2 regions of the Cytobacillus pseudoceanisediminis genome follow, and region 1 is predicted to be linked to the other one. Evidence: riboswitches for the same ligand, from Rfam matches in the RefSeq annotation. Region 1 holds a riboswitch; the other holds the start of a gene.
What was found. Region 1 has a riboswitch for cyclic di-GMP ahead of M5V91_RS16305 (anti-repressor SinI family protein). Riboswitches for the same ligand answer to the same signal wherever they lie in the genome.

Region 1 (7,764 bases):
ATCTTCACATAAGGAGATTTCCCTGAATGGACAATCTTAAACGTAAAAAGGCATATTCACCTTTAAAATACCTGGCTGTCCATTCTTCTGGCAAAGTCAACAAACCTGAATTTGTCGGGTCTGTGCCTGGATTCTGTGTATTGAAAAAGGGTGGCATCGTCAAAGTAGATATAATTTTTCACCACGACAATGGCATGGAACCCTTCCATATCAAGGAGCCTGCGGTCTTCAGCAGTTGGTTCTTCCACAGTAAATTCCTTTTTGGCAAAACTGATTTTTTCCCGAGTTCGCCCTCAATGTAGGCAAAAATAGAGCTCTGGCATATTTCTTTGTTCAAGCCCGGGACATATTTCTCAATTAAAAAATCCTTGTCCAAAATAATCCGCTCATCTTCAATCTTCCGGACACGATACACTTTCCATACCTTTTCACTTTTATCAATATGGAGATGCTTCATCTTTTCTGCATCAGGCTGAATAAGTGAAAATTCGTCCACAATCGTTTCGGCACGCTGACCCATCTTCCCGGCCAGCTCTTTAAAGCTGACCAGACCCGATATGGGGAACTGAAGCTTTTTTAAATCAAGGACCAGCGAGCCTTTCCCGCGGATTTTCTGGATAAAGCCGTTTTGCGCAAGCAAATTCAACGCTTTTCGGATGGTTTCCCTTGAAGTGGAATACATCTCCGTCAATTCATGTTCAGATGGCAGAATGGATCTGGCGGGATACTTGCCTTCCTGAATTTGCTGGGCAAGCTCCTCATAAATCACTAGGTATTTATTATTTCTCATTTCAATCACCATTTCAGTCATGTTTTACACCATTCTACCATTTATCTAGCTTGCTTTCATTTACCTGTTGGACAGCTGGATAAAATACCATCCGCCTTCGGTTACGACCGGCTTGAAGGTTTTTACTTTCAGCTTCAGCTCTTTAGCGATTTGATGTATATCCTCCTCGGTCGGGGTAGGATAGAGATTTTCAAATGCAGAGAAGAAGCTGTTAAAAACACTTGAAAACTCTTCCCCTTTTTTCGAATGAAGAATGGGCGTGATAATAGTTATGGATCCTTTTCGGCTAAGCCAGCCTTTCAAGCGGAATAGCAGCTGCTTGCGATCCTCCGGCTGGATATAGTGCAGTAAGTTATTGACCATAATTAAATCAGCCTGATGCTCAGGTGAGTATTCATGGACATCCGCTGTGACAATTTTAATGTTGGGAATATCTTTGCAATTGGTTCTGGCGGAATCTGCCACCTCTTCATTCATTTCAATGCCTGCCAGTTTTGCCTGCGGGAACTTTTGGCTGATTCTGCTTAAATAGCCGCCTTCCCCGCACCCAATGTCGATGATCCTTTCCATTTTGTTTTTCTTAATGGTTTTCATCAGACGCGGCAATGCAAGCTGTTCAAGCAGTGACGAGGTTCTCGCTACGGTAGGTCCATGCTCTTCATGGTCAAAAGTGTTTTTCTTATTGGAACGGAGCAGTTCTGGATAAGAGAGTAAAGTCGGGATATGCAATTCCATCATTTCCTTCAGGATGATTCCTGTAGATCGGGGGTTTTTCGGCGTAGATGGAAGACTGAATTTAGATGCTGTCTTAATTTTATCCTTCCCTTTCTTTTTCAAATGACGGATCGAAAGCCCCACCTCCACCCACCTTAAAAGCAGCTCCTCCTGAAGATTTTTGCTTGATGCCACCTCTTTTACCGTTTTCCAGCTGCGGAACTGGGAAAAAAGGTCAAGCTCGAAGCCTACGTATGCGTGCCAGCTATATAAAAACGGCTGGTTCTTTTTCATCCAATTTCGTGCTTTTAGTAATCTCACATATTCATTTATCATGGCTGTTCAACCTTCTTCCAGGGATAGTCATCTTTTTCTGTATAAAAGTAATCGCTTTTAACGGCAGCTGATAATTCTGTTCTTCTTGCCGGCAGCATTCCTGCCTGAATCAATCGATCCCACAGGCTCTCTGACCAATATCCAAGGCCTGAAACATTCAGCATTTGCTTATATTGCAATGTTTTATCTCTTTCAATCTGCTTCAGGCCATTGCGGCGTATTCCAGTAATAACCCGGTTGGAATAGGAATAGGCTATGGCCGATAAATGGCTGAGGCTGATCATGTTTTCAGCGCGGGGCTTCCGGACTTTTTCATACCATTTAAGCTTGTCCGGCGAAATTCTTCCGCTCGCATACATCTCTGCAAGCAATTCACCAAGCACATCCGCATCCTGAATCGCCATATTCATCCCTTCACCTGCCATCGGATGGACCGTATGGGCTGCATCCCCCAAGATAGCGAGCTTTCCATCCACATATTTATCTGCATAAAAGGCTGTCGGAATCATCAGCTGAATATCCTTCCAATTTTCCAGCCTGGTCACATACCCCTCCAATTTCGGAAAAAGCTCTAAATAGTTTTTATGGAAATGGTGAATTCCTTTTTTGAGATGTTCCTTATAAGTGCCCTCCGGAATTAAATAGACAGACCGTACTTTCGCATCCGGCAGCGGAAATAATCCGAGAAACCGTTCACCCTTAGAAATGATCTTCCCTTCCTCCAATGATTGAGGCCGGGGGAAAGTAACAGTTAAAAATTGATGATTGTACTCAATCTTTTTAATCTTGCTATTCATTACTTTTCTTGTTATGGAATTCCTTCCCTCAGCACCTATAAAAAAGTCAGCCTTCACCGTCAGCTGCTCCTTTAAATTCTTCCGCTCAACCATTAATTCGCCATTTTCATAGCCTTTTGCCAGGGTCCCTGACAAGTAATGAAAGTTTGGATATTGAAGCGCCTGTTTGAGGAGGATTCCTTTCAGCCTTTCATGCTCGATCATGAGTGAGTATTTATAATCTCCCGGCAGAATGCTGTAATCCATGGCAAACTCTTTTTCCCCTTCCTTAAACGCAATTCGGGAAAATGAAAAGCCATTCTCGCGGATTACATCCAAAGCATCAAGCCGCTTAAAAATTTTCAGGCTCTTCGGCTGCAGGAGTTCTCCCTTATAAACGGAAGATGGGGCATCCAGTTTCTCCAGAACGAGGACATCAATATTGGCTTGGGCCAGCTTCAATCCAAGCGTCAAGCCGCCAATCCCTCCGCCCACAATTGCAACCGCTGTATTCAAGGACATGTTTCCACCACCTTTGCCTTTTATTTAACCTCCTTTTTAAAAAGCAAAACCAATGGATATGCTGATATTACAATGTCTGGAAAAAATTATTAGAACAAACTTTTAAAAATAGGAGTATGATTGTGGGAGACACCTATATTTTCAAAATCCTGTATAATAGAGAGAGTAAAATCAATTAACGTTCCTTTTCGGACGATATATAGCATTATTTTTTGGAGGCAATAATAATGAGAGAAATAGCAGTCGAACAATATATCCAAATGGACAACGCAGTTCCGGTCGATGTCAGGTCTCCAATTGAATTTGAGGAGTGCAGCATTCCCGGTGCTGTCAATGTTCCGCTTTTCACCAATGAAGAGCGTGTGGAAATCGGAACACTATATAAGAGAGAAGGTTCTGATGCGGCTAAGTGGAGAGCGATGGAAATCGTTTCACCTAAAATTCCGTCCATGATGCAGAAAATCAGAGACCTGAAAAATGATGGCTTACAGCCTGTCATTTACTGCTGGCGCGGCGGCATGCGCAGTAAAGCGGTCACCACATTTATAACGTATGCAGGCGTTTCAATCCCCCGTTTAATTGGGGGCTATAGAGCGTACCGTCAATATATTCTTGAAAACACAGCAGACTTGATTCCTGAAAAAGCAGTTGTTCTGCACGGAATGACCGGCGTCGGGAAAACGGATGTGCTGAAGGTATTAAGCGAAAAAGGATATCCTGTTATTGACCTTGAAGAAATGGCAGGACATCGCGGTTCAATCTTCGGATCCTTTGGCATGGGAGACGGCAGCACACAAAAAACATTTGATGCACTATTGTATCAATCCCTTTCTGAGGTTAAAGGTTCCCCTTATATTATTATGGAAGCTGAAAGCAAGCGAATAGGAAAGGCTGTTCAGCCGGACGAGCTTCTTGATACCAAAAAAACTGGTATTCATATTGATATGTTTGCCAGCATGGAGTCCCGTGTGCAGCGTATCCTCCGTGACTATGTGGAACCTTATCAAAGAGAAGAATGGTTCAAGCCGAAAGTGGATGAAAGCCTTGTGTTTATTAAAAAACGTCTGAAAGATACTGAAATCCGCGAGCAGCTGGATGAATCAGCTGAAGCAGAAAACTACGAGCTATTTATAAAGCTTTTATTAGAACACTATTACGATCCGCGCTATGCTTTTAAACAGCATGACTATGAAGGCCAATTCCACCACGTAAATGCGGATGATGTGGAAGCTGCTGCACAGCAAATTATTCACATTATTGAAAACCAAAATGCTCCCGTCCTCTGACGCGGAGCATTACTTTTTGCGAGCGACAAAAGATATATTTTTATAAATCACAGATAACTAACTATTTAAACCGGTTGACACTGTGGTATGATGGTAATAATATTGAACAAATCGTTCTTAATATGGAACTAGATATATGATATAATCCTATTACATACAAAATAAGGTGTGTGGTATACGATGATCGGTGATCGTGTAAAAAAACTTCGCCAGGAAAAGAAAATGTCCTTATCCGAGCTTGCCGACCAGGCCGGTGTGGCAAAATCATATTTAAGCTCGCTTGAGCGCAATCTGCAAACTAATCCATCGATTCAATTTCTTGAGAAAATCGCAGGTGTTCTGAATGTTCCCGTGGACCATCTGATCCATGAGCAGATCAACAAGGAAGACCTCGATTCAGAATGGATGAAAATTGTAAAGGAAGCGATGGAGTCTGGTGTTTCTAAGGAGCAATTTCGGGAGTTTTTGGATTTTAATAAGTGGAGAAGCGGACAAAAATCATAGATGCAATGAGCCTGAAGGTACAGGCTTATTTTTTTTGCAAAATTAGGATCCTTTCTCATAGTGTGTTGTTTTTGCTTATTATTCTGCCCGTTGATTTCCGCTGCGGGAACTTGCTTTCCGCGGGGAGGAACGGGAGCCTCCCGCAGGAGTCAAGTCCCCTCCGCTCCAATCAACTCAGTAAATTAAATCAATTTATTAAATAGCAACAAACTTTACGAAAACAGCCAAAATAAAAAGCATTTCCGTATATAGAGATACCTCTAACAGAAATACTTAGCAATACCGGATATTAGGCTTCCATCAGAAGCTCTTTGGCTTTGTTATTATGTAAAAACTCTCTAATTTCTTCCTTTTGCAGGCCTAGGTTCTTTGCTTCCATAATTAACTGCAGCCACTCCAAATCAATTCCTTCGACCTTTACATTTTGCTCCGTCAAAATTCTTCCCCCAGGATACATATCGTATTCCAGGCAACCCAGCCATCGTAGTATCATCCAATACCTTAGACCCGTGACTTTGCGTCCTCATCTTTCAATGAGTTTGCCTTTTTCTGCGCCTATCGGCTCAAAGAAATTTTTACCATAAATGTATTCTACTATGGCCGTATTGCTAACGTTGTCAGATTTTGTAATTTTTATTAATTATTTTAATATTAAATTAATTTGATTTTCGACAAATTTCTAATTGATCTAGGTTCTTTTGATTACCTGTACCCCTCATCTTTTAAAGGAAGTTGTTATTAATGGTCGAACTCTTTTTTGAGTAGTAGGAAAGTCCGATTCTTTTTCTGAAATTTTTGCTGATTTGTTTTATTGAATCGGTATGCGGATTTATACATTTTTTAAAGGTCGTGTGGACTGGTTCGAGGGTCATAGCATTCAGAAAGACTTCATCCGTTAAATTAGATCCGCATATCGGGCATAGCCAGTCACCCGATTCACTGCTGCTGTATGAAGGCTTGTGGCATTTATTGCAGTTCTTTCGGTACATTTTCAGCCTCCTTATTTGACTAAGAATAGTATTTTTACTCTATCGGTTATTAAGATAGATCTTCATAAATCCATAAAACATGAAGTACTAATATGAATGAATAAAAATAAGCTGCACCTCTTCTTTACCTTGGTTTACGTTGGAAAATTAGTCGAAGTTGAGTTTAGAATTAAAAAGCCTGAAAAAACAGCTTTAACAGAAAGAAATAATAGGGGTTCTATAGTATATAGAAAATCCATTATTAGATTCACTTCTTCAATCAGCCATAGTCTAATTCCAAAGAACGTCAAGAGACTATCCAGAAGATTAATGAAGGCAAGATACTGCAGATTTTTTTCATAAGTTCACCGCTTAATGAGCAGCTATTTGATTATATTCATTAATTGCTTAAATAAGTTCTAAACACGAATTAAAATTAAGGCCTTAAAGAATCAGTTCCTCAGGCCTTAATCTAAGTATCACTCCGAAGCCTTCTATAACGCCATAATAAAATTACGCTTCCAGTACTTAAAAATAGTGCACCAATAAGTAATAAATTATAATTATTAGTTGCGGTATTTGGGAGCTTATTCACTTTCTCTGGAATTACCGTGGCATCTGTTGATGGTGGTGAAGTATTAGTTCCCCCTCCAGAATTATTATCTCCTGATCCGGGAGTCTCGTTGTCGGTTCCAGAATCACCTGTTGCTTCCGCAAGAAAAATGATTTCAACCTCTGCGGCGGAATTTTGAAATTCATTTCCCAAATGCTCTGGCATTGTTACTTGGAAAAATAAAGTTTCTTCTGTCCCCTTCCCTAATTCTCTGGGAGAGAAGCCTTTAAAATCCTTAAGTTTTCCTTCGTAAAGCATCTTTGTATCTTTCTTAACCTCAAGCTCTAATTCCTCAAAAAGTCCTTTAATAGACTTCGATTTTCCAATGTTAGAAGTATATTTAAAATCTTGATTGCCATCATTTTTTATCGTTATATTTCGCGGCATCCAGTCGCCTGGTTTTAGGTTTTCTACTTTAAATAGGTATCTATTTGAGTTATCTAAGTTCGTATTAATATCAATTTCCTTGTCCAGTGCTATTGCAGTTTTGTTTCCAAAAACAATTAAGAAAACAAAGCTATATATAATAAATATTTTTATAGGTTTTGCCAGCAAACTTTTAACTTTCATGGCATTCCCTCACAACGATAGATTTAACAAAAGGCGGGAAATTAATTCCCACCCTTTGTTCTGAAAAATAATTATCTTGCAACACCAGCGCCTTGCTTACCGTCAAATGTCCATTTCAGTTCTAAAGAATCTCCTTGGAATTCGTTTTGATCAGCATTGTTTTCTACAAACTCATATTGTACATAAAGAGTATCAGAAGTGCCTGCTGCTAAATTTCCTCCATTTTCTGCAAACCAACCACTCCAGAAGTTTCCAGCAATTACATCAGGGCTTGAATTTTTCAGATCATAAAGTGTTGTTGACCAAATTGGCGCGTCTAATTTATCAGCATTTATTAAGAAATTTACACGGATATGTTTCCCAAGATCATCCCCATTATTTCCATTTGCATCATTAACTTTATAATCAGTCATTAAATCAATTGTAGCTATATCCAAGGTACCACCATTAACTAATTTGAATGAGCGGAGCATAGTATCTCCTGGTTTAATATTATTTACATCAATAATAGTTGTTGGACTTACACTTAAATCCAATGTTCCAGCTGCAAATTTAGCAGTGGCTTCTGCACTGTCACTAAAATATGCAAATGTCCCCCCACCAACTAATGAAATACCTAAAGCTGCTGATGCAATTCCCATACCTAATTTTTTCTTAAGATTCATAATAAAGCTTCCTCCTCTTA
Region 2 (7,764 bases), 1.4 Mb from region 1:
ACCATGTCCTCAAATCGGAAATCCTCAGCAGGTACAGGAGCGAACTTAAGGTTAAAAATCATCTTTGCTTCCTGGACTATCGGATCATATTCATCACCTAAATCAGGCATATACGAAAAATCTGTCACAAGGTCTGACTCATCTTTCACGCCATTTGGATGATAAACAACCCGAAAATTTTTTTGATCAGCCGGGTTATCAAAATCAAGTCCGTACATATCATCAGCCGGCGAGAGATAGAATTGAAGAATTCCGCTCTCAGGCATAGGCTCAATGTGAGGAACTTCTTCGAAATTGATTTGCGCAAATAGATTCATATAATTTCCCTGCTCATCCTTTGGATGTTCGCTCGTTTTTGGAAGGTAGGGCTTTCCTCCGAACTTGCTTTCATAAAGTGTGGTCTCCCCTCTTTCTGCATGTATGCAGACAAACGATTTAACTGTTTTTTCTAATTCGCTCCGATGTTTTTCAAATTCCTTAGGCAGCTTTAAAGATTGATTTCCCATACTTTTTCCTCCTGTTTCTCTTAATTGGTAAGTTCATCCCAAAATTCAGCTATCCATTGTTCTAACTCCGTTGTTATTTCTTGTGAAGATTCATCCAGAAGCTCCCCAAACAACTTGCTTCCAGGGATTTTTTTCGATACCGGCATTCCAAGAAAAAAGTATTCGCATTCCCAAATTTTAATGATTTTTACATCTATGAGATCCCCTCTTTTATCAGAAATCCCCAGTGAAATGGAGGAACTGTATCCAGGCTGGAAAACATCTCTGCCCTCCTGATTAAATTCAGCCTCGAGTTTCAGGCCTTTCTTTGAAAAAGCCGCTTTATTCTCTCTTAGAAGCTTTTCAATTTGTTCTTTTAGTTCCTTTTCAATTCTATGAATCTTCCCCTTTAACTCTGAAGTGAATGTCCTGTGGAAATATTTCATAAAAACATCTTCTCTCATCAAAAATAAACAGAATATATGTAAATTCGCCAGCCTCATCCATTCTTCCTATCTGCAGAAAAAAGAGCTGCTATAAAGCAGCCCACATTTTCCTATAAAATACTCTTAAAACCCTTCGCCTGTTCATCCAGCTTTCTTGCAGCTTCCCCGATATCTTTAAAAGCAGATACAGCATGTTCATTATGAACCTGGTTTTCACTTATGCCTGACTGTGATTGCAGAGTTGCGTCACTAATTTTGTTGATTTCATCTGATATTCCTTTGATGTGGGCACTGACTTCCTGGATGGAGTCCTGCACCCGGTTTGCGAGCTTTCGCACTTCTCCGGCAACGACGTTGAAGCCTCTGCCATGTTCGCCGGCACGTGCTGCTTCAATAGCTGCATTTAATGCCAGGAGGTTCGTTTGGGCCGCGATTTCACGGATTGTTTTTACGATGCTGCCGATGGATTGTGTCTGTGATTTGAGAGAATGGAGAATTTCCAGGTTCCCTTTGGACTCATAAACGAGCTTGGCTATTGCCTGAGCTGCCTCTTTGCTTCTTTCAATTCCAGCTTTTGCTTTTTCACTAAGGGCTTCTGACATTGCCTGAAGCTGGAATGCTACCTGCGCTGTATTCGTTTCCCTTTCTGTAATATCCGTAGCAACCTTTACAACACTTTCTACACTGCCATCATTCCCAAATACCGGTGTGTAAGTCGCTTCGAGCCAGATAAGATCTCCTTGCTTGTTCACACGCTGAATTTTTTCCTGAAAGCTTTTGCCATTGCGCAGATTTCTCCAAAGCTCCTGATATTCCCTGCTGGCGGCAAATTCAGGGGTGCAAAATTGCTTATGCATCATATTTGGCATTTCTTCTGCACGATATTTGACAGTGCGGGCAAAATTCTCATTTGCCCACAGCACTTTCCCGTTACTATCAAATTCAATCATAGCCAGAGAATTTTCAATTGCAGCCAAAACAGCTTCTTTTTCAAGAACCTGTGTGCTTTTAAAATGACTAGGCTTATAAGTTGTAAGCATGCTCTTCCTCTTTTCAAAAAAGGTTGTCAGAACATATCCCTACAAGGGGACTGGTCCCATGTAAGTGCTGGCCGGTTGCGCTACTAGCTCGAATTCATTAAAGCGCCCATATCTACTTGAATTCCCATTGCTTCCAACTTGTCCCGCATGTAAGGCTATAGTACTAGCATCGGTCAGTCATCACAATTCTCAATGCTCTGCTTTCATTTATACTGAAAATTCAAATAATTAATTACTAAGACCCATGATTCCCATAATTAGTAAAAGTAGAATAGAACTGTAAGAGATTATGCAGAAGGGATTGATTTATCTGAAAAATAAGCTAATTGCGTTATCACTGGCATCTGCTTTAAGCTTTTCACTTTTTCCGGAAAGAAGTTTTGCCGAGCAAACTGCTGCGGAAAACCAGGCCATAATACCTGGTGCGCATACAGTAACGGAACAATACTTTGATGGTGTGAACAACAACTGGCTGACCACCAAGAATCCCCTCCAATATCAGCAGGCGACCCTTTACGGAAACATCGGTCTTGCTCCTTATCTCTGGGGAAATGCCGAGGAAGGAACCGGATGGCATCAAATGTATAAGCCTTCTTCTGTAACGGGAACACAGGTAAATGGTATTTTTGAAGATGCCCAGTTTGTCATAAGGGTTCCGGATCACTGGAATGGCCGGCTGGTTGTTTCGGGAATCCCGGCTACAAGAAATGAAACATCAACCGACCTGCTTTTCAGCGACTATGTCCTGGAAAAAGGATATGCTTTTGCAGCGATTGATAAAGGCACCCAGGGTGACGCTGATTCAGCTGATCCATTTGCAAAAGTAAAGAATGCCTTAGCCGCTGAGGATGATAGCGTAGCAGAATGGCACCAGCGGTTCCGGCAGGTTACGAAAGCCGCACAGCGATACTTAGTCAGCCATTATTCCGATGGTCTGATCGATCCGGCAGATTCTACTGACCCGGCGAGCGATTTAGTATCGGCAGTGCATAAAATTCCTACATATGCGATGGGAATTTCCAATGGCGGATACGTCGTGCGCTATGCCCTTGAAAATGACCATCCAGAGAAGACTGGCGAACCGCGTCTTTTTGATGGAGGAGTTGATTGGGAAGGCGTGTTATGGACGGAAGAAAAGCCAAATTTAATCAGTTCTCTGACCACCGTAGTGAATCATGCGGAGGAAGCTTTGTTTGGAAGCGGCAAAATAAAGCAGAAAGCGATTAAAGAGCTATACAAAGCTGGATTGCCCAAAGGATCGGAAAAACTATGGGCCTATCATGATCAGGTATACTGGTTTGTCTCGCTGAATATCTATCGGGACCATTTCGATCCGGAAGCCCCAGGCCGTACCCATTGGAGCAATTACCTGAACTTTGTTAATGGCGTGAGAGACCGATCCTTTGATTCTGTCTTTGAAGATTATAAATATGTGACCCGTCCAAAAGAAGTGAAAGAAAATATTAAGGAAGTGGCCAATACTGGAGATATAGATGTGCCGCTCATCTCTTTCACTGGTTCCCTTGATTCGCTGATATTCCCGGATATTCATGCAAAGGGATATCAAAAGCTGGTCAAGAAAGCCGGAAAGCAGGATCTGCACCGAATGTATACTATTGAGAATGGGAACCATGTTGACAGCCTTGTCTGGAACAGCTCCGCCGATCCGGATAAAGAACTTCAGCCTTTGTTGCCTTACGCTCACCAGTCATTCGACTTGCTTATCGACTGGGTGGAAAACGGGAAAGCTGCTCCTGAGAGCAAAACGGTCAATGCTCCAGAGAACCCGGTTAAGGTTATTGATTTAAAAACGGGGCAGGAACGGGATCCCCGTTAGGTTGAGGCAGGAGTGTTGGTCTGCAGTCTTAAAAATGGCTAACCGCACGAAAAAATTTCTATCCGCACGTAAATTGTGGTTATAAGCACAGAAAAAATTTTATCCGCAAGTAAGTTGAGTCTATCCGCACATAAACTGATTTTAATGATACATGAAGGCATCTCAGTGCGGTTTTTATGGAAGAAATATGCCCCAATCGTTTTGGATTGGGGCTTTTAAGCTTCGTATTAAATGTTTTTAGTAAATGAACGGTTCATTTTCGATAAATCCGCCTTGTGACGAACTTCAATAAGGAAATTTCTGCTCTGCTGGCCCGAAGCTGACAAAAGTACGGACTCCAACTGGATTATTCCTACTGTCAGACTCTGACACGGTTCGGACTCTAACTGACTAATTTCTGCTTAGCATGTCCGAAGGCGACACGGGTTCGGACTCCGATTAAATTGCCGCTCAGTCTGTCCGAAGCCCCTCTATCATATCAGCGATGAACCTTCCTGCTGCCTGCCATCAGCCACACCACAACCGGAAGCAGACCAAAGGAAACCACCGTAATCCCCGTCCAGCCCCCAGTCTGCCATACCAGGCCGGCAAGCGTCCCTCCGGTTGCCACTCCAAGGTAATAGCTTACGAGATAGATGCTCGAGGCACCGGCTTTGTGATGGGCAGCGCGCTCATTTACAATGGCCGCCATCAGTGAATGCGCCACAAAGAATCCAAGACAGGTCAGGCATAGACCTATTACAATTACTGATAAAGAGTGCACATTGGTAAGCAAGGTCCCTCCTATTAAAATGACAGTTCCGACCGAGACCAGTGTAGCTTGCCTAAAATGAGCAGATAGCCTTCCGCCCAGAATGGAGCCAACTATACCGAAGCTGTATGCCAGGTAAGTAAACGAAATATTTTTTACAGAAAGATTAAAAGGATCCTGTTCGAGGTAAAAAGGCAGGTACGTCCATACTCCTGTAAACGAGAATTGGAGGAGGATTCCCATCGCGAACGCAGGGAAAAGTTTCGTGTTTTTCAGATGTGAGCCCATGCCTGATAAGTCTTTTTGAACTGATATTTTACTGGGCTTAAAATAATGAGATTTTGGCAGAGTCATAAAATAAATGATGAATAACAGAATGGAGAATCCAAATAGGAAGTAAACAGAAGTCTGCCAGCTGGCCATATCAGCAATGTACCCGACGAAGATGCGGCCGGCCATTCCGCCAATGGCATTGGCTGCAATATACATGGTGATGCCGAGACTGACGCTTCTAGAATCAAGTTCCTCCCCTAGATACGCGATGGCAGCTGCAGGCAGGCCCGCTATACAAATGCCCTGCAGGAAACGCAGCACCAGAAACGTTTCGAAATTAGGCGAAACGGGCAAAAGCACTAACGGAATAATAGTGCAAACAAGCGTAATATTCATTATGGAAACCCGCCCAATTCGATCAGATAGAAACCCGAAAAATAACAATCCGAAAATCATAGAAACCACAGCAGCAGACAGTGATAAACCGGCTGCTGCAGATGTGATGTCAAATGATTTCACGAGCAGCGGCATAATCGGCTGCACAAAGTATAAATTAGCGAATACTAAAATGGATGCACTCGTCATCGCAATCATAATTTTTTTGAAGCCGGCATCATGCAGCGAATATTTATCAGCTTCCTGTTGTCTAGCATTTACAGCAGTCATTTTCCCACCCAGTTCCTATAAAGCATTAAATCCATCATACCATTTTATTTGAAATGGATCGAAAATTCCGATATTTTTTTCCCGCACAATTCCCATTAAGAACTTCCCTCAGCTATTTTTGAAACAGCGCACACCTTCATTCCAACTGCCCTAAATGTTATAATATAGGAATGTACTTTGGAACATGGGGACTGGCTGATTGTCCCCTACGGGTAGATGGGACAAGGAATCTGTCCCTTTGTCCCACACCAACAAGGGGGTTGTGAAATGATTCCGGAGCGGTTTTTGGAGCCTTTAGAGTTTGCAGCGAATGAGCTGAAGGGGTTACTGCGGGCAGAGAATGAGGAAGATGCGCGCCTGGTGCAGAAGGGGCTGATGCTTTTTCGGCAGGGGCTTGTGTATCAGCTTCGCTTCGAAGATGATAAGGTTTTGGCGACGGTCCAGGATGTGACTCCCGCAAAGGTTGAACTTAATCTTGAGTTCATTCATTTGAGCGAGTGTTCCTGTCCGGCTGAAGGTTTTTGCCGCCATCAGACTGCGGTATTTCTGCAGCTTCTTTCCAAAGCCAAAAGTGTGTCCATGTGGATTGAAGAGTGGAGGAAGCCGATAAAGGAAAAGCAGACAGCCAAGAATTGGGGGCTTCAAAGAGCGAAGGATCTTTTGAAATCCTCCGGTCAGATGAAGACAGGTTACGACGGCTGGGTTGCCGGATTCGAGGAAAGCTTTACCGAGCTGCTGGAAAAACAGGGAGAGCCTCGTCCCTATGTACTCCCTGAGCTTTTCCATGTTTATCTGCGGCGCATGAAAGCGGGAGCACCGGTTGAACAGGAATGGAAGCTGCTGTATCTGCTTGTCGGCTATGTCTTTTCTTTTAAAAAGCTAATGGCGCTGAGCAGGAAGTACGGCCATGGCGAAGAATTGATTGACCGTTATTACCGCCATCTCTATCAGTCCCTGATGGAAGATTCGGTTGAGATAATGAACAAACTGTCGGTGCACTCCCTTCCCTTCGCTTTCGATCAATATATTGAAAAACTGAAAGATGATTCCGCCGGGCTGATCACCGGTTCTTTTGGGTTGGATTATGAGCGGGCCCATTTATATCGGCTGTTATGGACACATTTTTTAAAAAGAAAGAATGGCGTGAAGCGGAGATCCAGAAGCTGGAATCCTCCATCAAAGAGGAATCGCCCAGCCTTCCGTCTGTGACAGGCTATGTGCATCTTCATATCCTTGAACGTAATGATGAACAGGCACTCAGTGTTTTAAATGTGCCAAATCATTTAATGACTCCTTACATGCTTTACTGGATCGATTATTTTTCAGCCAATAAGGACTGGAATCGGATGGGTCCTTATGCAGAAGCATTTATCCATAAATTACGGGATTACTTGAAACAATCTGATGACTATTATGCCTGCATGGATTTTACCAGGATGGCCATCAAGGCTATTTCTCCGTATTGCCTGGAAAGCAGCAAAATGGATTTATACGAGAAAGCCTTGATGGAAACGCTGCCGTACAGCTACAGCGACTATGAATACCTCCTTTTTGAAAAAGGCGAATTCATAAAGTGGGCCGATCTGCAGGCGTTTATTGGCTTTGATATTGATTCTTTAGGCAAGGACCGGATCAGGGAAATCAGCAAAAAGGAACCCTCCATACTCCTGCCGCTCTATCACCAGGCCATCACTGCCCATATCAATATGAAAAACAGGGATCATTACCGTGAGGCTGTCCGGAAAATGAAAAAGCTTCGCACGCTGTACAATAAGCTGAAACGCCAGGAAGACTGGCAGCTTTTTCTTGAATTGCTGCTTGAAAAAACGAAACGTCTCCGCGCCTTTCAGGAAGAATGCAAAAGGGGTAAGCTAATCGATGCTTAAAACGAGATTTCTCCATGTGAAAGTGAAACCAATAAACAATGACCGCTACCTGATTTTTGCCGTCAATGAAGAAGGCCGCCTCCTGTCCCCAAAAGAATGGAAGCCGCTTCTTTTTAACCATCACAGAGAAAGTTTCTTTGGAACAATGCTTGATGCTGTTGATGCGGACGGAATCAAAGGGATCTCTGTAAGCGGCTGGCAGCTCGTTACCCTGTTTGCGGCTGAGCAGTTCAACCGTTTGATTGATTGGAGCTGGGATGAAACTGCCGAAATCCTGCTGGCTTCCTCTCATGCTCTTTACGATTCGATCGTGGAAAAAGAATGGATGCCGGATTTCGCCGCCTGGGAACAGGATCAATTCCGCTGGGCACTGCCGGAAA

Region 2: another riboswitch for cyclic di-GMP. It lies ahead of M5V91_RS23925 (methyl-accepting chemotaxis protein); the one in region 1 lies ahead of M5V91_RS16305 (anti-repressor SinI family protein).

The regions. Positions count from the first base shown of each region.
Region 1 covers NZ_CP097349.1:3,032,608-3,040,371, forward strand. Annotated here, with positions in the region: partial or broken gene treR (trehalose operon repressor) at 63-790, opposite strand; gene M5V91_RS16285 (class I SAM-dependent methyltransferase) at 851-1,840, opposite strand; gene M5V91_RS16290 (FAD-dependent oxidoreductase) at 1,837-3,138, opposite strand; gene mnmH (tRNA 2-selenouridine(34) synthase MnmH) at 3,366-4,424, shown strand; gene M5V91_RS16300 (helix-turn-helix domain-containing protein) at 4,605-4,928, shown strand; gene M5V91_RS16305 (anti-repressor SinI family protein) at 5,218-5,364, opposite strand; cyclic di-GMP riboswitch class I at 5,394-5,482, opposite strand; gene M5V91_RS16310 (hypothetical protein) at 5,651-5,917, opposite strand; gene M5V91_RS30535 (DUF5658 family protein) at 6,052-6,207, opposite strand; gene M5V91_RS16320 (LPxTATN C-terminal sorting signal domain) at 6,369-7,079, opposite strand; gene M5V91_RS16325 (CalY family protein) at 7,151-7,744, opposite strand.
Region 2 covers NZ_CP097349.1:4,441,073-4,448,836, reverse strand. Annotated here, with positions in the region: gene M5V91_RS23935 (YwqG family protein) at 1-506, opposite strand, end outside; gene M5V91_RS23930 (hypothetical protein) at 527-931, opposite strand; gene M5V91_RS23925 (methyl-accepting chemotaxis protein) at 1,042-1,971, opposite strand; cyclic di-GMP riboswitch class II at 2,032-2,115, opposite strand; gene M5V91_RS23920 (alpha/beta hydrolase) at 2,261-3,808, shown strand; gene M5V91_RS23915 (MFS transporter) at 4,287-5,498, opposite strand; gene M5V91_RS23910 (SWIM zinc finger family protein) at 5,766-6,707, shown strand; gene M5V91_RS23905 (hypothetical protein) at 6,611-7,384, shown strand; partial or broken gene M5V91_RS23900 (DEAD/DEAH box helicase) at 7,377-7,764, shown strand, end outside.